4 regions of the Peribacillus sp. TH27 genome follow, and region 2 is predicted to be linked to each of the others. Evidence: riboswitches for the same ligand, from Rfam matches in the RefSeq annotation. Region 2 holds a riboswitch; each other region holds the start of a gene.

Region 1 (7,534 bases), 1.8 Mb from region 2:
CCACTTTCCATTACTGCAACGCGGTGACAAATTTTACGGATGACGTGCATTTCATGTGTAATCAAAACAATCGTTAGACCAAGACGCTTATTGATGTCCACAAGCAATTCAAGTATTGAATCGGTTGTCTGCGGGTCTAAAGCAGACGTCGCTTCATCGCACAGTAGCACTTTAGGATTGTTAGCAAGAGCCCTAGCAATCCCGACCCTTTGTTTTTGCCCTCCGCTTAATTGCGAAGGATATGCCTTTTCTCTTCCTTCAAGCCCAACTAACTTAATTAATTCATTCACACGCTTGATACGCTCATTTTTCGAAACCCCTGCAATTTCTAGAGGAAACGATATATTCTCCTGAACGGTTCTAGACCATAATAAATTAAAATGTTGAAAGATCATGCTGATTTCTTGTCGAGCTTTACGTAGCTTAGCACCTTTGATTTTGGAAATTTCTTTATCAGCCACCACAACGGATCCTTCTGTTGGTGTTTCCAATCCATTAAGCATCCTGATCAAAGTACTTTTCCCTGCTCCGCTGTAGCCAATAATACCGAAAATCTCGCCTTTATTTATTTCAACATTAACATTATTTACAGCCTTAATCGTGTCACTGCTTCCTTTTCCTGTTCGGAATAGCTTACTAACTTTTGTCAATGTAATCATTAATACTCACCTCTTTTATCCAATAAAACCTATGAACTTAGTTGATTTATCTTCATTATCAGCCTGTAAATATGATTTAAAACCGTTTTTCAATATTGCTATACATGTAAAGGTTTTCCCAAACTAAATAGAAAAAACCTTTCTGCATGAGCAGAAAGGCAGGTGAAAAAGCAGGCCTTTCTCTCATCTTCCAAAGCGATTAAACTTTGTGTGAATTGGCACCTTTCCAAGGAAATTTCCTTGTCGGTTGCCGGGTTTCATCGGGCACATCCCTCCACCTCTCTTGATAAGAGCTAATATATAGAATATTTGTACATCATTAAGTTCTTTAGTATGGAGAAATTTTATCATAGATAAAAAAGGAGCGCAATGTATAATATTTCTAGGAAAGAATGAACAGGTCTTTTTTATTAAACAGTTTTAGAAGTTAAGGAGACAATATTCGTCGCTTTTTCAATTGCCTGCTCTAAATCTTCTATTAAATCCTCTACGTTTTCAATACCAATCGATATGCGCACTTGATCAGCACTTACACCCGCTTTTGCTAAACCTACATCATTTAATTGTTGATGGGTCGTACTAGCAGGGTGGATAATTAAACTTTTAGCATCCCCTACGTTGGCTACATGCGACCATAACTCTACCGAATTGATAAGTTTTGCTCCAGCTTCGCGTCCACCTTGAATTCCAAAAGTCACAACAGATCCTGCTCCCTTAGGCAAATATTTATCCGCCAGCGCTTTATCAGGGTGACTTCCATTACTAGGGTGCGAAACCCAGTTCACAGCAGGATGATTTTCCAAATATTGAATAACAGACTTAGTATTCGAAAGATGCTCTTTCATTCTCACATGCAACGTTTCTAGCCCCAGCGTAAACTGGAACGCGCTTTGAGCACTTAACGTCGGCCCTAAATCACGAAGTAATTGCACACGAGCTTTTGTGATAAAGGCAGCAGGGCCGACTGCTTCAGAGTATACAATCCCATCGTAGCTTGGATCCGGTTCCGTAAAGCCAGGGTAGTTTGGTGAGTTCCAGTCGAATTTGCCCCCATCCACGATGATGCCTCCTAAGGTGGTTCCATTTCCCAAGAGCCATTTTGTAGCAGAGTGGATGACAATATCCGCTCCAAAATCAATTGGCCGGCAAAGGTATGGGGTAGCAAAGGTATTATCGATAATGAGTGGTATGCCCGCATTGTGAGCAATGTCCGCTACAGCCTCAATATCAAGAATCCTTAGACTTGGATTTCCAATTGTTTCCGCAAATATAGCCTTCGTTCTAGGCGTGATGGCTTTTTTGAAATTTTCAGGGTCATCAGGAGAGACGAACTTCACTTTTATCCCATATTTAGGAAGAGTATTTTCAAAAAGATTATACGTACCGCCATATAATGTAGAAGCGGACACTATTTCATCTCCTGCACCAGCAATATTTAGGATTGACAGTGTAATGGCAGCCATCCCACTTGCGGTTGCCAGTCCGCCGATACCACCTTCCAACAAGGCCATTCTTTCTTCGAAAACACTGACCGTAGGATTATGAAGTCGTGTATAAATATAGCCATTTTCCTTTAAGCCAAATAAATTTGCTGCATGGTCAGTATCTTTGAACAAGTATGCATTGCTTTGATAAATAGGCACTGCACGTGCACCCGTTTCATCTACTTGCAGACCCCCGTGAACACTCAATGTTTCGAAACGCAACTTTTTCTCTGCCATAAGATTTCTCCCCTTTTTCTATGGATTTAGTTGGATTTAAGAATCAGGCCTTCCTCTTTTAACAAGCAAAAAAACCACTTCATAAGAAGAGGCTTATATACTCTCCTCATCTTCCAGAGCCAATACTCTGTTGGAATTAGCACCGTATATAAATTTATACCGGTTGCCGGGCTTCGTCGGGCCAATCCCTCCGCCACTCTTGATAAGAACTATTAAATTTAGCAGTTACTTTCTTAATTCAAAATATAGCACTTTAGAATTATCCAGTCAATCAATTATTTGAATATTCTTATTTCAATTTCCCATCAACTATATCGTTTATTCACTACTTTTCTACAGCTAAAAAGCCAACCCATATTGGATTGGCTTTTTAGCTTATTTCCTTAAGCACTCCGTACAAATAAGGAACAGACTGAAAGGCATAAATTTTTTTCCGCAACTGCCCTTCTTTAAATAGTAATAAACAAGGTACACTCTCAATTTCATATGATTCGGCGATTGTTTGGACATAGTTCATATTCATCTTTCCTGCCTTCAAGTCTGGAAAAAGCTCCAATGATATCGTAAGCATCCTAGAAGCCACCTGACAGGTCCCACACAAAGGTGTATATAAATATAAGCAAAAGGTTTCCCCTTCTTCAACAGCAAGCCTACAATCTTCTTCTTTCAATTCTTGCATCAATTAGTCGTTCACCCTTTGACTTAAAAATTTCATTTTCACATTCATATTGGCAGATAGGAGCACTGTAGCGATATGATGTTCGGGGGCACTTTCCACTTCTTTGTACATTTTATTGATATACAAGTGGCTTGCTTCTGGCATTTCCCTTCGGAATTGCTTCCGTAGCTTTTCTCCTGAATCATCTGCGTCAAAAAGGAGATAAACATCGCGGTCCATCATTTCATCTACTAACTCATCCAGCTTAGTTAATGAAATGGTCCCATTTGTACATCTTATTTCCACATCTTCATTCAAAACGGAGGCAACTTTTCTTCTATCGGAACTGCCTTCTACAATGATAACTTTATCAAATTCGCCCCACTCCATGTCATCACTCCATCTCACGAATTGTATGCATGCTGCCTTTTTATAAACTGAAAAAGAGAGCAGGCCTATTTAGACCCTCTCTCCCTCATTTTAACCGTTTATCAGGCTATCATATTCTTCAGCGCTCATCAGGTTTTCAACGTCACTGATATTTGATGGTTCAATCACGATCATCCATGCTTTTTCAAAAGGAGATTCATTTACGAATTCAGGATTGTCATTCAACTCTTCATTTACTTCAACAACTTTACCACTGATAGGAGCATACAGCTCAGATACAGTTTTAACAGATTCAACACTGCCAAATGGCTCGTTCGATTTCAATTCAGCGCCAATCTCTGGAAGCTCAACAAAAACGATGTCCCCAAGTTCGGACTGAGCAAATGCTGTAATTCCGATGCGTACTGTTCCATCTTCTGTTTTGACCCATTCATGTTCCTTTGTGTAACGAAGTTCTTTTGGTGTTGTCATCATTAATTCCCTCCATAGTACATCTTATTTTATCTATTACATTATAAGGTAGATTTTTTTTAAAAGTAAGGAATTAACCAAATATTTCGTATTATTTTAGTTCCAAGTCTGTTCGAATTGTTCTTCTTTGAAACCAACTGTCACTTTTGTGCCGTCCGTAACAATCGGCCTTTTAAGAAGCATACCATCAGTAGACAATATATCTAGCATTTCTGCTTCAGAAGCTTCTTTCAGTTTGTCCTTTAAACCCAGCTCCCGGTATTTTTGCCCACTAGTATTAAAAAACTTCTTCAGCTCTAATCCGCTGGTATTATATAGTTGTTCGATTTCTGTTCGAGAAGGCGGATTTTCTACTATATGAATCGCTTCATATTGCAGTTCATGACTATCCAGCCACTTCTTCGCATTACGGCATGTGCCGCATTTTGGGTACCAATATAATGTTAAGCCCATTGTTTCACCACCTATCAATAGAATACCCGTTTTTTCTGTGCAATACAACGAATTCTCCTTGTCTTTCCATCGTGAAAATTTCACACGTAATAAAGGGAATACCCGATTACGGGAATTCCCTTTAAAGGTTGAACTTTGATTATAGTGCGTATTTTTCAGTTTCGATTACCTTAACAGAAGCTTCGCGTTTTTTCGCAATGACATTGATTGGGTTGTGTCTAGTCAACTTGCGAAGTGAAGAAAGCATAATGCGAAGAGTATCGCCTGTTTCAACGGCAATTAACGTTTCTTTTGCATGCTGTTCTATTTCATTGAACGCTTCTTGAACGAAAATTTCAGTGTACAATACCTTTTGTTTATTCTTTTCTAAGCCTGTAGTCGCAATTGCTTTTTCTGTACGTAAAACCACAGATTCAGCAGCGTATGCAAGGGATGCGATATCAGCAATGTTAGATAAGATTTCTTGTTCTTGATCAAGTTTCTTGCCGTATTTCTGTGCTGCAAGACCTGCTGCCAAAATACCGATTTTCTTAGCATTTCTAACCAGCATTTTTTCTTGTGCCAATGGCTCATCGCTAGGCTCTTCAGGCATCATCATCATTAATTCCTCTTGCAGTCCCTGTGCTTTTTGTAGAAGAGGAAGTTCTCCTTTAAGTGCTTTTTTCAGGAATGTTCCCGGAACAAGCAAACGGTTGATTTCATTTGTGCCTTCGAAAATCCGGTTAATACGAGAGTCACGGTACGCTTTTTCAATTTCATATTCCTGCATGAAACCATAACCACCATGAAGCTGTACGCCTTCATCTGTTACGTAATCCAATACTTCAGAAGCGAAGAATTTATTCAAAGAACACTCAATTGCATATTCAGCGATCGCTGCTGCCATTGATTTTCCATCTTTCACTTGCTCATCAGTCAGCTTGCTTTGTCTTTGATCATAAAGACCGACGGTACGGTATACAGAGCTTTCTGCTGCATAAATTTTAGAAGCCATCGTTGCAAGTTTTTCTTTCGTCAGGTTAAAGTCAGAAATTTTCGTTTTGAACTGCTGACGTTGATTTGTATAAGCAGCAGTAATTTCAAGAGCGCGTTTAGATCCGCCGACAGCGCCAACACCCAATTTATATCGGCCAATATTCAAGATATTGAAAGCAATAACATGCCCTTTTCCAGCTACGCCAAGAAGGTTTTCAACTGGAACATGTACGTCTTCCAGGATTAAAGTACGTGTAGATGAGCTTTTTATACCCATTTTCTTTTCTTCAGCGCCTGTAGATACACCTTGATATTCACGCTCTACAATAAAGGCAGAGAATTGTTCGCCGTCGATTTTAGCATATACACAGAACACATCCGCAAAACCTGCATTGGTAATCCATTGTTTTTCACCGTTTAAAACGTAGTGAGTACCTTCTGCATTTAATTTCGCTGTCGTTTTTGCACCCAATGCATCAGATCCTGAGCTAGGTTCAGTTAAAGCATAAGCAGCAATTTTTTCGCCCGTTGCTAGTAATGGAAGGTATTTTTTCTTTTGTTCTTCATTTCCAAATAATACGATTGGCAAAGATCCAATCCCTACGTGTGCACCGTGAGTGATTCCGAACCCACCTGCAAGCGCCATTTTTTCTGTAATTATTGCCGAGCTAATTTTATCAAGACCAAGCCCGTTATATTCTTCAGGAACGTCAGCACCAAGTAAACCGATATCCCCTGCATGCTTCAGTAATTTTACAGAACGGTCGAATTCATGATTCTCTAAATGCTCAACTTGCGGAAGAACTTCATTCACTACGAAATCTTCAGAAGTTTTGGCAATCATTTTATGCTCATCAGAATAATCTTCTGGTGTAAACACTTGATTATACGTAATATCTTCTACTAAAAAGGCGCCGCCTTTTATGAGGTTATCTGTTGTTTGATTGGACATGTTATTTCCTCCTAAATGATTAATGATGATTAATTATCTTAAGCCCGCCGGAATTGTTTATAAACTTTCCAACGAGATGGAATTACGCTAATAATTCAAATACTCCAGCAGCACCCATACCGCCACCGATACACATTGTAACGACTCCGAATTGTTGGTTTCTGCGCTTCATTTCATGAAGTAGGCTTAATGTTAATTTAGTACCGGAACATCCTAGTGGATGGCCTAGGGCAATAGCTCCACCATTGACATTGACAATATCTTCATTCAATCCCAGCTCACGAATGATTTGAATGGATTGAGAAGCAAAGGCTTCATTCAATTCAAATAAACCAATATCAGAAAGCTCAAGACCTGCTAGTTTCAAAGCTTTTGGAATCGCAGCGATCGGACCAATTCCCATAATTTCCGGTGGTACCCCTGCTACGGCAAAGGAACGGAACTTACCAAGTGGCTTCATCCCTATTGAAGAAGCTTTTTCTCCATCCATGACCATAACTGCAGCAGCTCCATCACTCGTTTGTGATGAATTTCCTGCTGTAACGGATCCTGTCACAGAGAATGCTGGTCTTAATTTCTTAAGCACTTCAAATGTTGTGCCTTCACGAACGCCTTCATCTTGTGCAAACTGGAATGACTTTTCCTGTAATTTAAGATCCGGACCTACTGAGCGAATGGTTACATCAACCGGAACGATTTCATCTGAAAACTTTCCTTCAGCAATGGCCTTAGCAGCCCTTTGATGACTGCGCACAGCAAATGCATCCTGTTCTTCACGCGAAATACCGTATTTTTTTGCAACGGCTTCAGCTGTGTGACCCATTCCCATATAGTATTCTGGAGCTGTTTCCGCAAGTTGTGCGTTCGGACGGGTTACATGTCCCATCATTGGCAAAAGACTCATGGACTCCGCTCCACCTGCAATGACCGTATCACTTTGGCCGAGCATGATTCTTTCCGCTCCATAAGCAATACTTTGTAATCCGCTTGAACAGTAACGATTAATTGTTATAGCTGGTACTGTGTAAGACAATCCTGCTAACGCACCAATATTTCTCGCCATATTCAGCCCTTGCTCCGCCTCAGGCATTGCGCAACCGATAATTAAATCATCAATAGAACCTTCATAATTTCCAGCACGCTTTAACGTTTCTTTTACAACAAGAGCCCCTAGATCATCTGGTCGAACGTTAGCAAGAGAACCCTTTTTTGCTCTTCCTACCGGAGTCCTTGCTCCAGCTACTATTACCGCTTC
Region 2 (7,534 bases):
TTTTGACAACTTCTTCGACGAATTCCTTCATATCACCTAACTCATCACCATCAGGATCAGCAAGACAAATATCAATGACATGGGCGCCTTTCTTCACCTGAGCACGAGCAATTTCGGCAGCTGGCTCATAATGCTTCCCACGAATTAACTCCTTGAATTTACGAGATCCGATGACGTTCGTTCTCTCACCGACGAACAAGGGACGCATTGAATCATCATAAATAAGTGGCTCAATTCCTGATACGGCATGACCATGTGCTGATTCCTTCATTTCACGGGGCTGTACGCCTTCTAGAACCTTAGAAAGCTCTTTAATATGTTCTGGTGTTGTTCCACAGCAGCCCCCAATGATATTGACCCAGCCTTTTTCTGCAAATTGCTTCATTTTCTCTGCAAGGGAAGTCGGGGATTCATGATAATGACCTTCTTCATCAGGTAGGCCTGCATTCGGATAACAGCTAATGGCGCTGTTTGATATATCTGCAAGCGTCCGAATATGGTCTATCATGAACTCTGGTCCTGTCGCACAGTTCAAACCAACAGCCACAGGCTTCATATGTTCAACTGATAAATAGAACGCTTCAATGGACTGACCGGCTAGGGTCGTACCCATCGGTTCGATTGTCCCCGAAATGATGACAGGCACTTCTTTCCCTGTTTTAGCAAAGGCCGCTTTTATTCCAGAAAAGGCAGCCTTAACATTAAGCATATCCTGACAGGTTTCCACTAACAACAGGTCCACACCACCGTCTAATAGACCGAGTGCCTGTTCTTCATAAGAATCGGTTAAAATATCAAATGTGGTTCCTCCTGTAACAGAAAGTGTTTTTGTTGTTGGTCCCATTGAACCAGCAACATATCTTGGCCATTTATCATTTGAATATTTTTCACAAGCTTTCACGGCAAGTTCAGCTGAAATTTTATTAAGCTTATAAGCAATCGTACTTATTTGGTATTCCTCAAGAACGATGCTCGTGGCTCCGAAGGTATTTGTCTCAATAATATCGGCACCTGCTGCTAAGTATTTTTCATGGATGGTTTGGATGATTTCAGGTTGCGTCAGTGATAAATATTCATTACATCCCTCGAATTGTTCTCCCCCAAAGTCCTTTGCTGTTAAATTCTCAGCTTGTAGCATGGTTCCCATTGCACCATCAAGAAGGAGAATCTTAGACTTTAACTGTTCTTGAATCGCTTTTTTATTCATGTACTGCCACCTCTGATGTATGTTTACTATCGACTTCTCTAATATATTTTGTAAGTTCCGCAGTCATTTCATAGCGAAGGAATGGTGTAATTAAATAAATCCCCTTGAATTTTTCTCTTGCGGCGTCCACCAGTTCTCTGGCGATATTCACACCTTCCATTCTTGACTTTATCGGGTCATCCCCAGCTAAAGCCATAGCCCGCCTTACATTATCAGGTAATTTAATACCCGGTATTTCGTTATGGATAAATTCCGCATTTCGTGTGCTCGTTAACGGCATAATTCCGACGAAAATCGGAGTATCTATATGTTTTGTCGCTTCATAAACCTCTTCAATCTGATCAACTGAATAAATTGGTTGGGTCAAAAAGGACTGAGCACCGCAAGCAATCTTCTTTTCCATCCGCTGAACGGCCTTATTCAAATATTTCACATTTGGGTTAAAGGCAGCCGCAATTTTAAAATTTGCCCGTTGACCAAGACTTTGACCGGAATAGGAAAGACCTTCATTAAATTGTTTTACCATACTAATTAAGTCAAATGACGATAAATCATAGACTGAAGTTGCACCTGGGAAGTCCCCTATTTTTGAAGGATCACCAGTGATAATCAGAATCTCGTTCAACCCCACCGTTTGAAGCCCCATTAAATGTGATTGAAGGCCAATTAAGTTCCTATCACGGCACGTAATATGCACCATTGGATTTACATCTAATTGGTTTTTCAACAAATTGGCCAGCGCCTCATTAGATATCCTCGGCGAAGCAAGTGAATTATCAGCTAATGTAATCGAATCAACACCCGCATTTTTCAATGCCTCCGCACCAGCCATAAAACCTTCAATTCCTAATTTTTTCGGCGGATCAAGTTCAACAAGAATCGTTCTTTCAGTTTTGGCCTGCTCATGCAGGGGTAGTTCCAGTTCTCTATGATTCACTTCAATTATTTCGATTTCACGTGCTTTCGTCATTTTTTCTTCTACTGGAACTAAACTCCCAATCGCATTTTTCACAGATTGAATATGAAGTGGTGTTGTTCCACAACACCCACCGATTATCGTGGCACCCTGCTCACGAAGCTCAAGGGCACTTGAGCCAAAATATTCAGGCACTGCTTTATAAACTAGTCTTCCATCCACGTAATCCGGTAGGCTAGCATTTGGATAGATAGCGATAGCCGCATGCTTTGGCAAAGTCACTTCTTCCAAGGCGCGAATCATATGATGTGGACCTAGACGGCAATTCACACCAACAACATCAGCACCCAATTGCTCGAGTTTTTGAAATGCTTCATTTAAATGGATCCCATTTTGAAGATTACCTAATTCATGCATCGATACATTTGCAATAATTGGCAATTCCGTTTCTTTTTTAGCAATTTGCAACACGGTTTCAAGTTCTTCCAGATCATAAAATGTTTCAAGGAGAATCCCATCAGGATTTTCTATAAGCAGACTATATAGCTGCTCACGAAAACCTCGCTTAATTTCTTCCATGCTTAAATCCGATTTACGGATACTTCGCTGAGCCCCTATAGTACCAAATACAAATGCATTGCCTTTTGCAGCTTTTTTAGCAAGGATAACTCCCTGTCGGTTAATTCGGCTTACTTCATCTTCAAGACCATGCCTTTTCAATTTATTAAAGTTGGCTCCGTAAGTATTCGATTGTAGAATATCAGCACCTGCTTCTAAATAGGCACGATGAATGGATTCAATTTGATCAGGATTAGTGCAGTTTAATTCCTCATAACATTGATCGATTCCATATGAGTATAATAATGTTCCCATTGCTCCTTCTCCAACCAGCATTCTTTCTTTCAATTCTTTACGAAAATCCATATGTACACCCTCTCTCAAAAACAATTCTGTTTTTGTCGTTTTCTATGAGTATGAGAGAAAAGAAAAAAAACCTTCTCAAAGAAGAAGGTTTTTTGAAACATTCTCCTCATCTATCAAGCTCTGCTTGCTGGATTTAGCACCTTTGCCTAAGCTGGTTGCTGAGGTTTCCTCGGGCCAGTCCCTCCACCTCTCTCGATAAGATCCATTATAAAGTTTTCTTAACATTTCAAAATTTGTTTATATTTAATTTACATTAATAATCTGTCAATTTCAATAGTTTGATAGTCATTTTTTTCTTTTCTACTAAGATCATACATCCTTCAAAGTTTAAACTCTCTTTAATATCCTTTGTTTCCAGTCCTCCGCTAACGAATCTACAGAAAGTAGAGCATGAGCTCCATCCTGTCCGTCTCGATTATGCAGGATCACTTCAGTTGCATAATATACAGAGATGTTTTCTTGAAGTCGATCTAATAAAACAATTTCATCTTGTTTTTTAATAACTCCTTCTTGAATGACCTTTGCAAAATAACCAGTAAAACTTGTTTTCATCACTGATGTCAAAAACTTAGGTTCTTGGTTAAAATGAGAAATAGTCGAGCAAGGAATTCGTCCTTGGGTGATCTGAACAATTGTCCCACCTATTTGATAGATATCACCGATATACGTTTGAGTTTCCATCATCCCAGCTACTGTTAAATTCTCACCAAAAGCAGGGATATCAAGCTGTTTAGAGAATTTTTCATTCCAAAATGAGTAATGCTCAAAAGGATAAATGCACAATGCACGGTCAGGGCCTCCATGGAACTTTAGATTCCCTACTCCGTCTCCAACTATTCCTGATTTTGTTACGGTCACATTATCCAAAGTTTTTTTATCCATAGCTGATAAAATCTTAACATTCGAAAACATTTCCTGTTTAGGCTTTCCGGCTTGAAGGGACACGATTTTTCCATTTTCCAATTAACATCTTCCAATCCTATTTACTTTATATCATCCTTATATGAATACATTATACTAAAAATTCATTTTATTCTGCATCTATTTTAATTACTTTACTATTTCAGAGAAGATAAAAACGTCTACTTCCGGGAGAAATGGTGGAAAATTACTGATTTTCAGAAAAATCGTACTATAGTTTCGGTAATTTGGTTGCTATTTCAGAATTAAATATGGTAGAATATGAACACAATATATAGTCGAAAAACAAAATTGGTCGCCTATATGTTGATTTCACGATTAATTTCCTCTTTGTCGCTCTTCAGGGAGCGAATTTTTTTGCCTTCTTCAAATCCACTACTCAATCCCTACAATAAAGATCAGCCATATATCGCCTTACTGAATGACACTATCATCTTCAGAATAATATTTTGCTCTGCTCAGAATCACTCCATTAAAACACATCAGCCTAAAACACTACCTTTTCTTTTTAAATTCTCAGCTTCTTCTCTGTCAAAAAGAACCATTTCGTTTTTCTTACTAAAAAAACCAAGGGTTTTAATTCACATTCTTCCTCTACCGCATAGATTAGTCCTACAAATATCTCCACGGGCAACCCAATTATCTATACAAAACACAAACTTTATTAATATGTATTCCGTTTAAACTCTTCAGCTATGTGTACCTCTTTAACCACTGTATTCACTTTGTTCCCCTTCTGAAAAAACAAAAAGAAGCTGAGAGACATTGGTTCGTCTTCCACTCAGCTTCTTTTTTTACGCTTGTTTCTTTTTTTTCGGTGCCGCTTTTTTCCGGGTCGTCGTTTTTTCCCCTTCCAGTTTATCAGGTTTCGTTCGATCAATGGATGCTTGTAAAGCTTCCATTAAATCGGTAACATTGTTGGACACTGTTACTTTTGTTTTGGCTGTAATCGTCTTCTGTCCTGTCTTCTTTGATTCAATCAGCTCAAGTAACGCCGTTCGATAATCATCATTGTATTTTGTCGGATCGAAAGTCGTCGTTAATTGATCTATTAATAAAATTGCCGTATCAATTTCTTTTTTTACAATTGTATCATTTGCAGGGATATTCGGAACATCTGCTGCGGAGCGTACTTCATCTGGATAATGAATCGTTTCCATCAACAAGGTGTTATCTACAACCCTTATAACCGCCATTTGTTCCTTTGAACGGATGATGATTTTTGCTAACCCAACTTTATTCGATTCCTTGAGTGCTTGCCGCAATAGGGAATAGGCTTTTATGCCACCATCATTTGGAGACATAAAATAACTACGGTTAAAATATATCGGATCTATTTCTTCAATTTTAACAAAATCCATGATTTCCACTGATTTTTCTTCATTTTGTTTTTTAAGTTCTTCTAGCTCATTGTCTTCTAATACAACAAACTTTCCTTTTGTATATTCAAAAGCACGAACAATGTCTTCCTTGCCTACTTCCTTCTGGCAGACCGGACAAACTTTTTCGTATTTAATTGGTGAGTGGCATTCCTTATGCAACGTTCGCAAGGATATGTCCTTATCTTCCGTTGCGGCATGAAGTTTTATCGGAATGTTCACCAAACCGAAAGAAATGCTTCCCTTCCAAATGGTATGCATATTCATCACCTCATAACTTTTTATAAATAGAAGTACAGGCTTATTATTCCCTCTTGTCTAAAATAATTCGAAAAAACATTTGCCAACTCTAACACCTCATTATTTTGGCAAAAATAATGTCAATCACTTATTGCGGAGGTACAAATAAAATGAAACCGATGCTGCCAACATATTACCCCGAAGCCCCGAAATCCACGGATTGGCGTTATGAAGTCAAATATGACGGTTTTCGTGCCATTTTAACAATAGATGCCCATACGGTAAAAATTACGAGTCGAAACGGGAAGGAATTATCTTCCCTTTTCCCAGAAATCAGTACATTTATTAATGACCTAGATCTTAAAAGTTTTCTACCACTGCAGTTAGATGGTGAATTAGTCTGGCTCACAAATGAAGCAAAAGCAGACTTTTTTGAGGTACAATGGCGTGGCCGCCTACGGAAACAATCCCTGATTTCTGAAAAAGCTAATTTTACCCCATGCCGGTTTATCGTGTTTGACCTGCTTAGGATCAACGGAAATGACCTTACCACTAATTCAATGTCAGAACGAAGGAAAATGATTAAAAACCTTGGAGAAATACTTGAATTGCCTATGCCTCCTAATCCAAATGATAAGGCTTTAATTCAATTGATTGAGAGTTATGTCGATTTAGATAAGGCAATAAATAAAGTCATCCTCTTAGATGGAGAAGGGATAGTCGCCAAGGAAATTCAAAGTACTTGGCAAGAAGGAAAACGTTCCACTTCCTGGATCAAAGTGAAAAATTGGAGGGCTGTTTCCTGCTTCATCACAGCTTTGAATAAAGAAAACGGATATGTTTCCCTCGCAGTATATAAAGGGAATGAAATCACGAAAATTGGTAGTGTCAAAAATGGGCTTAGCGCTCATGATAAAAGTATCTTACACGAACTGATAAAACAAAATGCTTCAGAAGAAGACGAACAATTCTTTTATATACATCCGTCCATTTGTATTGAAGTTCAATTTTTACATGTATACGAGGAAAATGAATTACGTGAACCTCAGTTTTCACAATGGCTTTTACAGACATCCCCCAATGAATGTACTTGGGAAAAATTCGTAATCAGCCAATTTACATTTCCAGATTCAATACAAATATCTTCCCGGGATAAACCACTTTGGATAATCGATGACAAACAGGTGATAAAAGTTGAATACCTTCAATATTTACGAGAGGTTTCTGCATTTTTCTTACCCTTTTTAAAGGATAAACTGCTAACAACGATTCGTTATCCCCATGGATCTATGGACAATGAAAAATTTTTCCAAAAAAACAAACCAGATTATGCGCCTGCATCTATTAAAACGTTCTGGGATGAGGATATTGAGTATATGTTGTGTAATGATATTGAAACATTGCTGTGGTTTGGCAACCAACTTGCACTAGAGTTTCATACTCCATTTCAGAAAGCGGGAAAAGTAAAACCTGATGAAATCGTCCTGGATTTAGATCCACCCTCGATTGAATTTTTTTCTTTAGCAATTAAAGCTGCACTTGAAATAAAGAAGGTAATGGATTCTTTAAATATCAAAGCATTTGTAAAAACTTCCGGAAACAAAGGACTGCAAATTCATATTCCACTACCGGAAGACATCTTTTCCTATCAAGAAACACGTATGTTCACCGATTTTCTCGGTCATTACTTAATAAGCTCTTACCCAGATGATTTTACAATGGAACGATTGAAGAAAAATCGGCAAAATCGACTCTACCTTGACTTTGTACAGCATAGTGAAGGGAAAACCATTATTGTCCCTTATTCCCCGCGCGGTAATCCGTTTGCTGGTGTTGCTACACCATTATATTGGGAAGAAGTGGGCGAAAGACTTCAGCTCAAAGACTTTACGATTGAAACCGTACCAAATAGAATTAAAAGATTGGGGTGTGCCTTTAAGGATTACA
Region 3 (7,534 bases), 3.8 Mb from region 2:
TTAAAAGTATTTTCAGTAAAATGAAAGCTAAAATGGCACCTGCGAATGAACTAAGCATAAAAGCTGGTAAAAAACCAAAAATAGCTGCTTTTTCTCCCAATAGGAGGACAGCAAGGGGATAACAAGCTAGGGATCCAAGAATGCCGGTCCCTATCACTTCCCCTAAACAAGCGAATTTCAAGCTTTGTGTTTTTCGATAAAGGACGGCAGCCAATAGTGCACCGATCATGCTGCCAGGAAAGGCGAAAATTGAACCTGTACCAGACATGTTTCTAATGATGGAAACTAAAAAAGCTTGTGTTACCGCATAAGCCGGTCCCAATAAAACGGCTGTCATGACATTTGCCAGATGCTGAATCGGAAAGATTTTTGCAAATCCGGCCGGGATGAAAATGAATGAACTAGTTATGGTAGTAATGGCCGTGATCATGGCAGTCAACGTCATTTTCTTGATTGGATTCATCATCATGCCAACATCCTACAGTGGCCAATCCTGCTCATTTTGAACCATATCCCAGAATAAATATTCATAACGGGAAGTCACCAAAAAATGCTTCTCTAATCTAAGAAGTTCCTTTTCAGGCATGCCTTCTGTTAACTCTTCCAACAAAGCAATCAGCCATTTGTGTGCTTCACCGAATTCAGGAGACGAATATGATTTAATCCAATCAGCATAGCGATTGTTTTCTAATGCTTCACCATTTTGTTCTTTTAATAGCAAACCGATCTCATAATAATCCCAGGCGCATGGAAGGAGGCAGGCTATCAGGTCGGCCAAAGTCCCATTTTGGGCTGCATTTAGCATGTAACCCGTATAAGCTAGAGTGGTTGGAGTAGGTTCTGTATTTTCCAATTCGATTGAGCTGATTCCGAACTCCAAAGCATAATGTCGATGGATATCCATTTCTACTTGAAGGGTTTCATTCAAAATACTTGCAAACTTAGCCATGGTTTCGAGATTATGAGCTTTGATGACTCCTAACGCAAAGAGTTTGGAATAATCCATAAGATAGATATAGTCCTGCTTTAGGTAATAGGCAAATTTCTTTTCTGAAAGCGTCCCATCTCCAATCGCCTGAACAAAGGGATGTGTATGGTTCCTTTTCCAGATTCCTTTTGCCCGTTCATGAAGTCTATCACTGAAGGTTTCTAATTTTGTATTCTCCATGGTACATCCTCCTTGAAATTTAAAATTTACTAAAATTGTAAAGTGTGCATACACTATCTGATCAACAAAAAAACCGCTCTCTGAAAGAAAGCGGCTGTTACCGAGGAAGAAGCAAATTCCTTCTTACAGCCTGCTTCCCTCCGCTGGTATGACCAGATCAGGTGCAAAGGGTTTGATTCTCAGCAAAAGTGCTCCCCTAGCAGTCTAATTATTCACCTTTTCCATCTGAAAAAAAAAACCGCTCCTGAAATACGGAGCGGGGCAGATGGATAAAGTCATGTGTTTAAAGACGATATCATCCACTTCCCTCCGCCGGTATGATCCGGTTCAGGTTCAAAGGGTCCGGAACAAATTCCATCTCAGTCTTAAAAAGACTCCCCTAGTGGTGTGAATGTATGTAATTACTGACATCATATCAGAAAGCCAGGAAATTGCAACCCAATTTGAATGGGGTCTATAGAGAATACCTATCAAAAAAAGGGAGAACCATGTGATTGACTTTTGAAGAATATTGGGATAAAATCATGTCTACATCATTTATATATTGAATTCTTATCCAGAGAGGTGGAGGGACTTGGCCCAAAGAAACCTCGGCAGCAGACCCATTTTGGGAACTGTGCTACATCCAACAAGCATACGCTTGGAAGATAAGAAGAGCCGAACGGACTACTGTAAGCCTCTTCTTGAATTAGAAGAGGCTTTTATTTTTGTGAAATAACGTTTAGTGACATAATAGAAAAGATATAATTTGGTGAAAATGATACCTGTTACTACAATTTAGCTCATATGAAGGCGGGCTGATGAAGACAAGGAAAGGAGCCATTTACATGGCAGAATTATTTAAGAGAATTGAACAGAGGAAGGCATTGCTGATTGAAGAGTTATTAGCGAATGGAGTTTATAAAACCTCTGATGAAAGACATCTTTATGATGTTCCTTTAAAAGTGCTTGAAGATGAATATAAGATTGTTATAAATAGACCTAATATCGAGTCTCCTTCAGAGTGGATGACATAGTAAGAGTTCTTAAAATACTTTACTATCTTAAAATATTATTTAATCTGATGAATATTATTAAAGCATTCGCAGTGTACATGAGTGAATGCTTTTTTATATTTGTCAAGAATATAAAATGTCACAAAAAATACACAAACAGGGAATAGAATAGGCTTTTTGTCACATTTACCTTGTGGAATAACACATTTTAATTTCCATATATGGTTGATTTTAACTACTTATTTCTTTATCATAAAAGATGTAAGAAAATTGAATAAATAGGAAGTGACTATAGATGCCCCCACAGATAACCGTAGAAAGAATAGAAGAAAAGAGACGGGAAATGATTAAATTGGCAGACTGATTATGGTTTTACAAGCCTTCTAACTGTTCAAGCAAGTCAAGAATTGGATTCGCTGTTAAATGCTATAACAAATAAATGAAAATCACAATATTTTTTGCTTAAGAAAGTTTATAGTGATTTTTAAATTTCGTCAGTGACTTTAAAATAGATTTCTTCATTGAAACTAAAAAAGGCTACTGCTGAATGAAGGCAATAGCTTTTAAATAATGAAATTCAAATATTAACACGCTTACCAAGGATTACTAAATCCCGTTCAATACCATCTAGCTCGGCAACTTGAGGTAAATGCGCCCATTCTTCAAAACCAAATTTAGAAAACAGTCTTATGCTCGGTGTATTGTGAGCAAATATGAAACCAAGTAGTGTCTTAACTCCTAATTTTGGACTCACTTCAATTGCCTTTTGAATCGAAATTTGTCCAATTCCTTTTCCCCGGAAATAATCATCAATATATATGCTGATCTCGGCAGTGGAATCATAGGCTGGCCTACCATAGAAAGATTGAAAACTCATCCATCCAGCAGTTTTTCCTTCGAATGTAATAATATAAAGCGGTCGTTTTTCTGAATGATGTTCCTCAAACCATTTAAGCCTCGATTGCACTGAAACAGGTTCTGTATCTGCAGTGACCATCCTTGAAGCAATAGTCGAATTATATATTTCGACTACTCTTGGTAAATCTGTTAGTTCTGCATCCCTAAAATCTATATACTGATCCATCATTTTAACTCCTATCCTTATTATGTATACAATCTCCAGAAACATGGGATTCCCACCCTATTTATGAATAAAAGGAGGTTGACGAAAATCCGTTCCATTGAATGCTTTTATTGTATCATACACTTTTTACAGTTTATCTGACAATTCATTTTTTTGCATGTTAAGTATGTTCATTTTTGGGGTAATTACAAGATAAAATACTTCATAGTAAATACATTACATAAGGAGAAACAAATGAAAAAAATAGTAGGTTTATTTGTAATTGTACTAGTTATTTGTTTTGTCTGCATATAAGTTTCAGGCTTCAGAGTCGGAAGATGTGATGGCTTTTGGAGATTCGTTAACCTATGGAAAAGGTGATAAGGATGGGGAAGGTTATGTAGAAGGTCTGGAGGATGAATTGAATAACCCTGATTCTGAAAAAAAGGTCCGTTTTTGGAATTACGGTATTAAAGGCCAGGAAACAGATGGTGTCATTGATCAGCTTGAAGATAATCAAATTAACACGAAATTGGACAAAGCCGACACGTTTATTGTTTATATTGGAACAAACGACTTGATTAACAGTAATGGAGGTAACTTGAAAAAAATAAGTGATCAAAAAATAAATGATGGTAAACGAGAGTATATCGACCATCTAAATAAGATTCTTTCTACACTATTAAAGAAAAACAAAAAAGCGGATATACTTGTAGTTGGGCTGTATAATCCAAAAAAAGATGATCAACGACTTGAAAAGCACGTTCATGATTATAACAAATCAGTAAACGAGGTAGTAGAAGAGGATAAAAGAATGATATTTATCCCTACTAATGATTTATTTGAAAATAAAAAGAAAAAAGAGTATTTCAGTGATAAAATTCATCCAAATGAAAAAGGGTATCAGCTCATTACCAATCGGATTTTAGAGAGCTATGATTTCAAATAAATTCAATAAAAGTGCACAGAAGTAATACTTCTGTGCACATGGCTTATTATATATAAATCGGACCCTGTTTCATTGAAGGCGGTTGTGCAGTTGTTATGTAATAGCCGCCTTCAATTGAGGGAATTGCAAGTCATGAAGCTGCCTATATCTGCCGTTACTTGTCAATAACTGTTCATGCGTTCCTTTTTCATGGACACTGCCTTTTTCAAGAACGATTATTTGGTCAGCATTTTGAACGGTTGATAATCTATGCGCAATGACAATTGAAGTCCGATTTACTAATAAACGTGACAATGCTTCCTGGATTAAATGCTCGGATTCCGTATCTAATGCTGCTGTCGCTTCATCGAGAATGATGATTTGTGGATTCTTCAAAAGTGCCCTAGCAATGGCGATTCGCTGCTTTTGTCCTCCTGAAAGTTTGACGCCTCGCTCTCCAATTTGAGAATCGTAACCATTTGGAAAGGCCCTGATAAAGTCATGAGCATTGGCTGCTTTAGCGGATTCAGTGATTTCATCGTCTGTTGCATCAAGTTTTCCATAAACGATGTTATCGCGGATTGAACCATTGAATAAAATGATATCCTGAGAAACAATCCCCATTTGGCTACGTATAGATTTCAACGACACATCACGGATATCAAGACCGTCCATTTTGATTGTTCCTTGTTGTGGATCATAAAATCGGATTAAAAGGTTTGTAATTGTCGATTTCCCTGCACCAGAAGAGCCGACGAGAGCTGTTATTTGACCAGCTTTCATCGTTAGGTTTAGATTGCTAAGAACCGGAACACTTTCATCATAAGCAAAATCAACTGATTGAAATTCAATTTGTTTTTTTATTGAAGGAAGCTCAATTGCATTTCCTTTGTCTCTGATTTCAGGTTGTGTTTCCATAATTTCTGTAATACGCTCAAAAGCTGCAGCTGACTGCTGGACAATGCTGATTACTCGGCTGAAATTGCGAACAGGACTCTGCAGTAATCTCAAATAGGCGAGGAAAGCTACTATTAATCCCACTGTAAATGCACCTTCCATCACTTGCCAAGCCCCAAACACAATAACAGCAACAAGACCAATATTGTTCAATAAATCGATAACCGGACCAAACATGGATCGCAGGCGAACCGATTTAATGTTAGCTACCATGTTTTCATGATTACGTTCTGCGAAACGTTTCGATTCAAATTCTTCATTGGTAAAAGATTGAATGAGTCGCATTCCAGAGATAGAATCCTGTAACTGGTTGCTGACATCTCCTGCAGAACTTTGAACAGACCTAAACGACATTCGAATACGTTTTCCAAATACCCTTGTGATATAGAACATGAACGGGAATGTAAAAAGAAGGACAATGGTCAGTTTCCAATTAATGAAAAGCATATAGACAGCGACTGCAACAAAAGTTACCATGTCTGTTACGACTTGCAGCATGCTTGAAGAGATGAGTTGTTGTAGTAAATTGACATCATTAGTCAGCCGTGACATTAAGTCACCCGTTCGGTTTTTATCAAAGAATTTCATATCCAGCCTTTGAATATGTTCATACATGCTATTTCGTAAATCCATAATCGCTTTTTGACCGACTTTGGAAACGATATAGCTGTTAAAGTAATTTAGTAAAGCTAATAAAATAGCAGCTCCAAGAATTCCTGTGCCTACCCAAATCAAGGAGTCATATTTTTTTTCGGGAATGATTTCATCAATCGTATACTGAGTCAACTGTGGGATGGAGAACTCAAGTAAAGAAATGAACAACATTATACATAATATCAAGGAAGAAAATTTCCATTTAGATGGGACACGATTAAACATTTGCCTTAGCATCGTCCAAATGCTTCCTTTGGAAGGCTTTGCATTAATGACGCTACGTCCTTTGTGGCTGAATGGGATATGTCCTCCGCTCATAACGATCACTCCTATTTTGACTATCTTTGATGAATTTTAAAAGTCATTTGTATTAGGTGAATAGTACCTTTATGACTATCATAGAGCTTTTCTAAAAATAGACAACTTTAAATCGGTTTTCTTCCTATCTAAAAGTGTTTTTATTTTACACCTTTATACAGAACATGGAATAATTGATGGAGTTTAACTAAGCTTTCGGGAGGAGATGCTAAAATGGAAGATAACAAAAAAATTAGGGAAGAACTATTAGAAGCGGTTAACAATTTATCGGATGAACAGCTGAATGCCCATCCAGAAGAAGGCCGCTGGAGCATTATCCAGGTATTGAATCATTTATATTTAATGGAGCGAGTGATAACAAAGAGTATTGCCGACAAGTTAAAAAGCGATGAGAGTATCCCTGCAGAAGATAAACCGATAGAGTATACTCTAAATCGTGAAGTGAAGGTCTCGGCGCCGCCATTTGTCATTCCATCAGAAGCATTTCAAACTTTGGACGAGGTTAAGAATAAATTGTCCGAATCCCGCCAGGCATTTATACAAGTTGTTGACAGCGCAAATGAAAAAGATCTTGAACAAAAGTCATTCCCTCATCCATTGTTTAAAGAATTAAGCTTGAAGCAATGGATTCCGTTTGTGGGTTTGCATGAAAAACGACATTTACTGCAAATAGAAGAATTGAAGTCAAAGTTATAATAGAAGAAAAACTCATCCGCTTTTGGTTGAGTTTTTCTCATTCAGACAGTTATTCGTAAAGGAAGGATTGTTCAGTGAAGGTTAACTGGGTAAAGGCATGTCTGATAATAGGCTTTTTCGGGTTACTGTTAGGGTTCATGCTTAAGCATTTGCTCCCCCCCGATCTAGATAAAATTAAACTGACTGACGAGTTGCATCCGATAGTCGCTGAAAAAAAAGAAAAGCTCATTCAACAGGCTAATGAAAAAGGTATCCTGGTAATCATAACGGCTGGATTCCGTACTTTAGAAGAGCAAAATGACCTCTATGAAAAAGGACGTTTAAAGTCTGGAAGCATTGTAACTAATGCAAGAGGAGGGGAGTCGCTTCATAATTTTGGATTGGCGATAGATTTTGCACTCCTTAACAAACAAGGGGAGGCTATTTGGAATATGGAATATGACGGCAACGATAATGGGGAATCGGATTGGATGGAAGTCGTCTCTATCGCGAAAGATTTAGGATTTGAATGGGGAGGAGATTGGTCAGGTTTTAAAGATTATCCTCATCTACAAATGACCTTTGGCTTGAGCTTACGAGAGCTACAACAGGTAAAGAGCCTACAGAACAGTAAAAGTGAATAAACGTAGAAATATTTTTTGTCGAATAATTCCAACTAAAAGCAGGAAAATAAGCATGTGTGTTGCTTTACAGTGAAGAATTCGATAAAGTTAACTAGTGAGAAATTAGACATAAAGGAGTGCAGTCACCATGGA
Region 4 (7,534 bases), 1.2 Mb from region 2:
CATCGAACCACTTCGGAACGGCTGTAATTTTATTTTCACTTAGATATTTAGTCAAATAATAATGTGTATACTCGTGACGTAAATCCCTTCTAAAGAACCATTCATCTGCTTCCCTAACAAGGTTATCGGGTTTAACCAATGCAATTAAATTATAATTTTTATCAAAAAAGGCTCCGATATTTTCTAATTCCGCATACTTTTGTAATTCCTCTAATTCTTCAAATACTATTATATTTATTTTAACATCCATATTAATGGTTCCAAACATACTAGACAATTCTTTATTAAGATTCGTTATCTCATTAATAATTAGATTATTCAATTCATCATTTTCTGAATTGTAAATTTTCACCCCATCTAGCAAATGATATTCTTCCCTTTCTAGTAGTTTTTCCAGATCTAATGTATTATTTCTAGATAAAAAATGATAAACAATTACTAAAGTGCCCAAGACTATTAAACTGATTACAAAACTAATTGCAACGCTTTTAAAAAAATTCATTCAAATGGTTTCCAATTCTTTAAGTTAATAATCCAAATAAAATAATCGTGTTAATTATATTTATTAGAGTTGATTCCATAATTCAAAATAAAGGATGTTCTTGTTGTACACTATAAACTTCTGCCCCTTTACAGCTGGCATTTAAATTTGTCATGGATGAAATAATTATTGTTAGTGCTAAAAATGATGATAGTATTTCTAAAGTAGAATCCTCCTAGGGTGTGTAATCAATTTAATTTTCGAATCAAGCTTCGTTTAATATTTTGAATATTCAGTCTTTGTAAGGCGTGAAAATTATTGAAATACATCTGCCCATATAATCTTTCAAATATGTAATTTGAAAATACTCTTTTTTCATTCTGATTTTTCTGACTTTTTTATATTAACACAACATTTTAATATAATTGTTACATTTTAAAAAAATAATAATATTTTCCCTTTTTAGTAAACAATGTGCAAATAAAACCGATAATATACCGTATATTCTCGTTATTTTTATAAATTAAAATGTTCTCAAGATAATTTTACATATAGTATTTTTACTCGTTAGCTCGATGGGTAGTGGTAGGATCCCTTTTGCAAAAATAAAAAAAGCACTATGAATGATAACATCCATAATGCTCCCTACCTATCCTCTGAACTGACTTTGGAATCCCTCTTGCAAACGATCCGGCAGCTCGACAAGGGTTTCGTTCAATGTATCCAATTTTGTTTCAATCCGATGAAGCAAATAAAGGGTAACAATAATCGGAAATCCGATATCACTGATAAATGGCAGGATTTGATCCACTTTTGTTCACCTCTCTTCTGGTATGGTGAAAAACAGGCTCACCCATTTTCAGGACACGTCCTTCAAAGATGAGCCTGCCTGCTGACAAGTTAGATAAGTTCAACATCCTCGACATTACGCTCGACAAGGCGTGCTCCTTTAATACTGACAAAGTCGCCCGATGATGCAACGAAGGCATTCCCCGCAATCATTTGCTCCATTGCCAGTTTGACTGTATTCGCATCAACCGGCTCCTTCGGATTTTCAACGGAAATCGTCGCTGACTTTCCTTCCTCTGTTACGAAAATCATTTCCAATACTCTAGCCATTTTGTATCACCTCCTGTTTTTTCAACCTTTTGCTAAAAGCCGATTAGCCAATCAATGAATTCGTATCCACTCTGGTCACTTCACCCATTGGATAATTCTGCACGCTTGCAATCGCTGTTGCTGCCGAAAACAACTGATCCGCCGTCGCCTCAACCTTGATGTTTGAAAATGACCTACGCTTGAAAACGATAGCCCCCTTTTCATTTAACCCCGTCTCAAAATCAATCCGTAACGTACTTGATACTGGAATTTGGTTTGCCATGTCGCTCACCTCCTTTCACACTCTATATAAACTTTTACGAGGTGAAAGTAGCATGGTGGTGAAAGTTTTTTTATTTTCATTTAATGATACGCAGCTGTTATAAATAAAAATAAAGAAGCCACAATCCAATATTGGAATGTAGCTTCTTCCTATTAATAAGAAAAGGTGATTTTAAGTCACCATGTTTCATTATGATGCAAGTGGATCCGTTTCTTTTTTCATTTCATCCTCTTCTGGTAAACGAATGAATTTAACAATCACCGCACTAGCTAGATAAAGGATCGCAAAAATCCATACAACCCCTTCTGCTCCAGCCGAACCGATAAAAGTCATGGCTATAGCAGGTGCAACGAATGAAGACAAACCGGCCGCAAAATTCAAAATAGACATGGCCGCTCCTTTGTCTTCACCTGCAACGGATGGAACCAATGCACCTATAGGTACATAACCAGCTAAACATGCACCCCATATAAATCCAACAATACTAGTTGCAATGAGGTTTCCATTTGTGATCATTGGTGTGTAATATAATAGAAGGGTAAAAATAGCACAACCGACTCCACCAAACCAGATGATTGTATTTTTCCATCCGAATTTATCTCCAACGAAACCAAAAACCAAATTAAAAATAATGTTTCCTAAGAAGATCGTACCCCATAATTGTAACCAGACAGATGTTTCAATTCCATGTTCAGCCATATGCATGGGTAAGAAAACCGGAAATCCATATGATCCTACACTATTAATAATTCTTACAACACCACCAGCAGCAACTCTTGGATTTGTTTTCAAGATGGTGATGCCCTTTAAGAGCTCATTCACTGCTTCTTTTTTGCTAGATATCTGTTTCTTTTCAAATTTGTCTTTGTTGATGACTATAGCAAAAATCGTACCTAGGCATACCCAGAAAATAGAGGTCCATAATGTGTTGACATAACCTAGGTATTGAATAGCGTAGCTTGAATACCAAGAGCCAAGTACCATCATTCCAGCACAATAAGCTACCCAAAACCAACCGACAGCTGTACTTAATTTATTTTTAGGTGATCGATAAATGACCCATGTTAAAAAAGAGTAAGCAAATAAAGGATAGCCGAAACCTTTAATAAAATAGGTGATAAGCATAACAGGATAATTCATACTTTCAAAACCAAAAGTGATAAATCCTGCAGTCCCAATAACATAAAACAATAATCCCATAGACATAGACTTCTTTGGTCCAAAAACATCTAAACAAACACCTGAAAACCAAGAAGAAAGAGCTATAGAAATTCCGTATACAGTAAAAATAGCCGCTGACTGCTGAACAGTCAATCCATTGTCAACTAAGAAAGGGCTTAACCAGCCAGCTTCAAGTCCGTCTCCCATCATAAAGAGCATAACACCTAAAAAACCCCAGCTTAAACTTTTAGGTATTCCAATTCTATCTAACATATATATCTCTCTTTTCTATCTTATTTGGATTTAAGCTATATTGGTCTTTGAAAAAGAACTGTTGAGCTTGTTTCCACTCCTCATACTTCCATTCATCGTAACTAGCCTCATTTGTAATCGCTTTGATATCGCCTGATAATACACTGTTTACCCCTAATGTCTTATTGCAGATAACGGCAGATCCGACAACGGATGCCTGATTGAACCCTTGATGAATGCGCACTTCTTTTTGAAGGAGATTAGCTACAAATTTCGTTAACGTTTCACTTTGAAAACCACCTCCACAAGCCCATACATATGGCAAATCGTAAGGAATCACTTCGCATAATTTGTCGAAATGCCATTTGACTGTACAAGCAATTTCCCATAGAGCTGAAGCTACAAAATGAGCACGGGTTAAGTTTTCTTCTAATGGTGTATTAAAAATGAAGCCACCTTTTTTCGTCGCATTTTTCTCATCTGTCAGATACATGCCTAACGTTGATACACAATCAATCGTCGTAAGCTTACTCATTTCCTCTTCCATTAGTTGATAACTCTCATTTGGGTAGAAAATATTTTTTAATTTCTGATAATTAAGCCCAGTTATTCCTGGGTTTGTTTCTAACAGCCATTGATTTTTATTCGTATGGGCATTTGTCCATGCTCTTCGTTTAGAATCCACACTATATTCATCAGTAATATGGCAAATAGGGGTGGTCGTTCCAGATACGATGATGACATCACCTTTTTCGGCAAACGTGCTTGCGATAGCCAGCTGTGTATCACCGCCTCCTACTACGATTAAAACCTTTTCGTCCAATCCCAGCATCTGAGCCATATTCGGTGTAATTTCACCAAGGATCGAACCAGACGATTTTAATTCGGGTAACAAGTCTACCGATATCCCGAATTGTTCACACAACTCCTCTGACCATTCTTGTTTCTGAACATCATATAGCAGTGTTTCGGTCGCTTGTGATGGCTCATAGACAAGCACGTCACTTAATTTATAGGCAACCCACTCACTGATGCTTGTAAAGTATTTAATTTTATCCCATAATTGCGGCTGCCTCTTTTGCAGGGCGACCAGCTTTAAAGCTGAAAACAATGCAGATGGTAATCGACCTGCCCTTTCATAAATAAAAGGTTGATTTGAAAACTCCTTTTCCCATTCGCGGCCTCTATTATCAATATTAGGTAACCCGATAAACGAGTGCCCATCCTGATCCTGCAAAACAATTCCTTGCCGTTGACTAGTGGACGTTATTGCCTTGATTGAAATGTGCTGAGCTTTAGCCATCGCCTTTTTTGCTAATTGAATAAGCTGTTTCCAAAGTAATTCAGGTGAAAAGTATCGACTATCAGGATAAAGAGGTTCAATTTCATATTGTATATCCTCTCTCTCAATAGAGACGACTTCACCTGTTGTCTCAACGATAGCCACTCTTGCATTTCCAGTACCGATATCAAATACTAAATAACCTTCTTTTATAGCCATTTTTTTCACTCTTCTTTCTTATGACTTAACTTCTAGATTTTTTCTGTTATATAGAGTTGGAATCTGAAGAGTATGTTGTGTTGTCCACTTTGTTAACGCTTGGTTCATTATTGAGACGTGATGATCCTCAACCTCATAACTTGCGCCGGCAAGATGAGGGGTAGCTAATACATTGGGCAATTTAATTAATTCATAGTCACTTTGTTCAGGCGGCTCTTGATAAAACACATCTAATATCGCCCCCCTAATCTTTTGTGCTTTTAATACTTGTACAAGCGCATCTCTTTCAACCACGACAGCCCTTGACATATTTACAAAGATTGCCTCTTCTTTCATCAGTCCCAAAAAGTGTTCATTAATCATCCCGATCGTTTCCTCTGTTCTAGGGAGGTGTATGGATACCACATCACTTGTCGAAAAAACGTCTTCTAAAGAAGCCCGAACATGATTAGGATTATCACTCTCTACATAAGGGTCATAGTATTTTATCGAACATTGAAAACTTTCAAGAACCGCTGCAATTCGCTGGCCCACGGCCCCAAACCCCACCATTCCAATTGTTTTCCCAGAAATTTCATTTCCTTTAAACTTTAAATAGGCTTGGAGATAGTCTTCATTCCATTTTTCCTCCTTCAACCATTGATTGGAAGGAATGGTATGCCTTAAAAATGTAAGGAGATTACCGACAAATAATTCTGCAACAGCCTGAGCATTACGTGCTGGAGTGAAAAAGACGGGAAGTCCCCTTTTTGTTGCAGCTTCCACATCAACATTAGAAGGCATGCCACGACACACACCCACAAATCTCAATTCAGGTACTTCAGCGAATACTTTTTCTGTTACTTGATCTAACTCAGTAATTAACCCCTCCGCCTTAGACTCTTTTAATAAAGAGATCAACTCTACTTCGTTATAGGCCCTTCCATTTTCCTTCCAAGGTTGATGGGTAGCCTTTCCAAATAACTCATTTAATTCCTTGATGCCTTCTTCGTTATATGGTGCTGTTACTAGAATGTTCATTTTTACATCTCTCTCCTTTGTGTAACGACTTTACATGTCAATAACTCACTTCTTAAAAATAAAAAAATCTCTTCCCGCTAAGACGGAAAGAGATAATTACTTCATAATATCGTTCTCACAACAATAAAATAAAAGGCCACTCTTTCTATCTTTCAAGCTTCGCTTGCTGGAATTGGCACAATAATGTTGCCGAGGCTTCAAAGGGCCAGTCCCTCCACCTCTCTTGATAGAAATTTTACAATATTATATTGGTTTAACTATTTTTTCAATTAATAGAATATACCAAATATAATGAATTCCAAAACGGAAGTCAATATTTATTTGAACTTTCTAAATATTCTCTCCGTATGATATAATCTATGAATCATTTTTTTCATGAAAGGATACTGACATGCAATCATATAAAGATATAGAAAATGGTGTAGTCCTTTCTGTCTGTTCTCTTGATTGCCCAGACCAATGTGGTTTACTTGTACACAAAGAGGATGGAAAAATCAAGAAAATTAGTGGTGACCCAAATCATCCAGTGACGAAAGGGAATATTTGCAACAAGGTTCGGAATATGGGTGAACGGATTTATGATAGCAAGAGAATTAAGACACCTTTAAAACGCGTGGGAAAAAAAGGTGAGGGGAATTTCGCCATTATTAGTTGGGAAGAAGCGATCGATACGATCACAAATCATTGGAAAAATCTTATTTCAGAGGAAGGGGCACAAACCATTCTTCCTTACAGTTTCTATGGGAATATGGGGAAACTCGCTGCAGAAGGAATGGATCGCCGTTTTTTTAACCGCCTCGGATCAAGTCAACTTGACCGGACCATCTGTTCAGTTGCTGGCTCAACAGGCTACCGCTACACAATGGGGGGGAGCTACGGTACAGACCCAGAAGAGATGACCGAAACTAAGTTATTCATCTTTTGGGGAATCAATGCTGTAAGTACAAATATGCATCAAGTAACAATCGCACAAAAAGCAAAAAAATCAGGAGCTAAAGTCATTGTTATTGACGTTCATAAAAATCAAACCGGACGAATGGCCGATTGGTTCATTCCCATTCTCCCAGGGACTGATGGTGCACTAGCATTAGGAATCATGCATATACTCTATAAAGAAAAGCTAGTGGATCGATCGTTTTTAGAGGAATATACGATTGGCTATGAAGAGCTAGAAGATCATCTTGAGCAATATCAGCCACACATGGTTTCTGACATAACAGGCGTTCCCGTAGAAGACATATACAAATTAGCTAGGATGTATGGGGCGATTTCCCCTTCAATGATTCGGATTGGAAATGGTCTTCAGCATCATGATAATGGCGGGATGAGCACTCGGACGATTGCCTGTTTACCTGCTTTAACAGGACAGTGGCTAGTAAAAGGCGGAGGTGCAGTTAAATCCAATTCAGGATTTCTCTCCTTTAATACCGCAGCTTTACAACGTCCTGATCTCAAAAAAACTAAAACACGTACAATTAATATGAATCAAATAGGGAAAGCATTGCTTGAACCGGACAACCCCATTCGCTCATTGTATGTCTATGGAACTAACCCGGCTCTTGTTGCACCAGAGGCAAATAGAGTAAGAGAGGGTCTAGCCCGGGAAGATTTATTCACTGTCGTCCATGACTTGTTTATAACGGAGACAGCGAAGTTTGCAGACATTGTATTACCATCTACATCTGCCTTTGAAAATACAGATTTTTATACATCATACTGGCATAATTATATCCACTTA

The links. Region 2 has a riboswitch for S-adenosylmethionine ahead of JFU24_RS27505 (bifunctional homocysteine S-methyltransferase/methylenetetrahydrofolate reductase). Riboswitches for the same ligand answer to the same signal wherever they lie in the genome.
Region 1: another riboswitch for S-adenosylmethionine. It lies ahead of JFU24_RS18635 (O-acetylhomoserine aminocarboxypropyltransferase/cysteine synthase family protein); the one in region 2 lies ahead of JFU24_RS27505 (bifunctional homocysteine S-methyltransferase/methylenetetrahydrofolate reductase).
Region 3: another riboswitch for S-adenosylmethionine. It lies ahead of JFU24_RS09050 (Fur-regulated basic protein FbpA); the one in region 2 lies ahead of JFU24_RS27505 (bifunctional homocysteine S-methyltransferase/methylenetetrahydrofolate reductase).
Region 4: another riboswitch for S-adenosylmethionine. It lies ahead of JFU24_RS21770 (2-hydroxyacid dehydrogenase); the one in region 2 lies ahead of JFU24_RS27505 (bifunctional homocysteine S-methyltransferase/methylenetetrahydrofolate reductase).

The regions. Positions count from the first base shown of each region.
Region 1 covers NZ_JAEKEV010000002.1:3,598,051-3,605,584, reverse strand. The annotation lists gene JFU24_RS18640 (methionine ABC transporter ATP-binding protein) at 1-659, opposite strand, end outside; SAM riboswitch class I at 840-952, opposite strand; gene JFU24_RS18635 (O-acetylhomoserine aminocarboxypropyltransferase/cysteine synthase family protein) at 1,070-2,380, opposite strand; SAM riboswitch class I at 2,484-2,589, opposite strand; gene JFU24_RS18630 (thioredoxin family protein) at 2,751-3,059, opposite strand; gene JFU24_RS18625 (toprim domain-containing protein) at 3,063-3,428, opposite strand; gene gcvH (glycine cleavage system protein GcvH) at 3,519-3,899, opposite strand; gene JFU24_RS18615 (arsenate reductase family protein) at 3,996-4,352, opposite strand; gene JFU24_RS18610 (acyl-CoA dehydrogenase family protein) at 4,492-6,279, opposite strand; gene JFU24_RS18605 (acetyl-CoA C-acetyltransferase) at 6,362-7,534, opposite strand, start outside.
Region 2 covers NZ_JAEKEV010000002.1:5,402,090-5,409,623, reverse strand. The annotation lists gene metH (methionine synthase) at 1-1,207, opposite strand, end outside; gene JFU24_RS27505 (bifunctional homocysteine S-methyltransferase/methylenetetrahydrofolate reductase) at 1,200-3,047, opposite strand; SAM riboswitch class I at 3,151-3,249, opposite strand; gene JFU24_RS27500 (MOSC domain-containing protein) at 3,375-4,010, opposite strand; gene ku (non-homologous end joining protein Ku) at 4,763-5,608, opposite strand; gene JFU24_RS27490 (DNA ligase D) at 5,758-7,534, shown strand, end outside.
Region 3 covers NZ_JAEKEV010000002.1:1,584,068-1,591,601, reverse strand. The annotation lists gene thiW (energy coupling factor transporter S component ThiW) at 1-463, opposite strand, end outside; gene tenA (thiaminase II) at 479-1,168, opposite strand; TPP riboswitch at 1,287-1,376, opposite strand; TPP riboswitch at 1,456-1,559, opposite strand; SAM riboswitch class I at 1,718-1,822, shown strand; gene JFU24_RS09050 (Fur-regulated basic protein FbpA) at 1,969-2,184, shown strand; partial or broken gene JFU24_RS31285 (Spo0E family sporulation regulatory protein-aspartic acid phosphatase) at 2,532-2,606, shown strand; gene JFU24_RS09040 (GNAT family N-acetyltransferase) at 2,741-3,247, opposite strand; gene JFU24_RS09035 (DUF459 domain-containing protein) at 3,570-4,175, shown strand; gene JFU24_RS09030 (ABC transporter ATP-binding protein) at 4,269-6,083, opposite strand; gene JFU24_RS09025 (DinB family protein) at 6,297-6,779, shown strand; gene JFU24_RS09020 (M15 family metallopeptidase) at 6,854-7,402, shown strand; gene JFU24_RS09015 (acyl-CoA thioesterase) at 7,530-7,534, shown strand, end outside.
Region 4 covers NZ_JAEKEV010000002.1:4,235,773-4,243,306, reverse strand. The annotation lists gene JFU24_RS21800 (collagenase) at 1-502, opposite strand, end outside; gene JFU24_RS21795 (YvrJ family protein) at 1,131-1,292, opposite strand; gene JFU24_RS21790 (DUF2922 domain-containing protein) at 1,382-1,600, opposite strand; gene JFU24_RS21785 (DUF1659 domain-containing protein) at 1,644-1,862, opposite strand; gene JFU24_RS21780 (MFS transporter) at 2,052-3,296, opposite strand; gene JFU24_RS21775 (FGGY-family carbohydrate kinase) at 3,286-4,776, opposite strand; gene JFU24_RS21770 (2-hydroxyacid dehydrogenase) at 4,795-5,796, opposite strand; SAM riboswitch class I at 5,939-6,029, opposite strand; gene JFU24_RS21765 (molybdopterin oxidoreductase family protein) at 6,188-7,534, shown strand, end outside.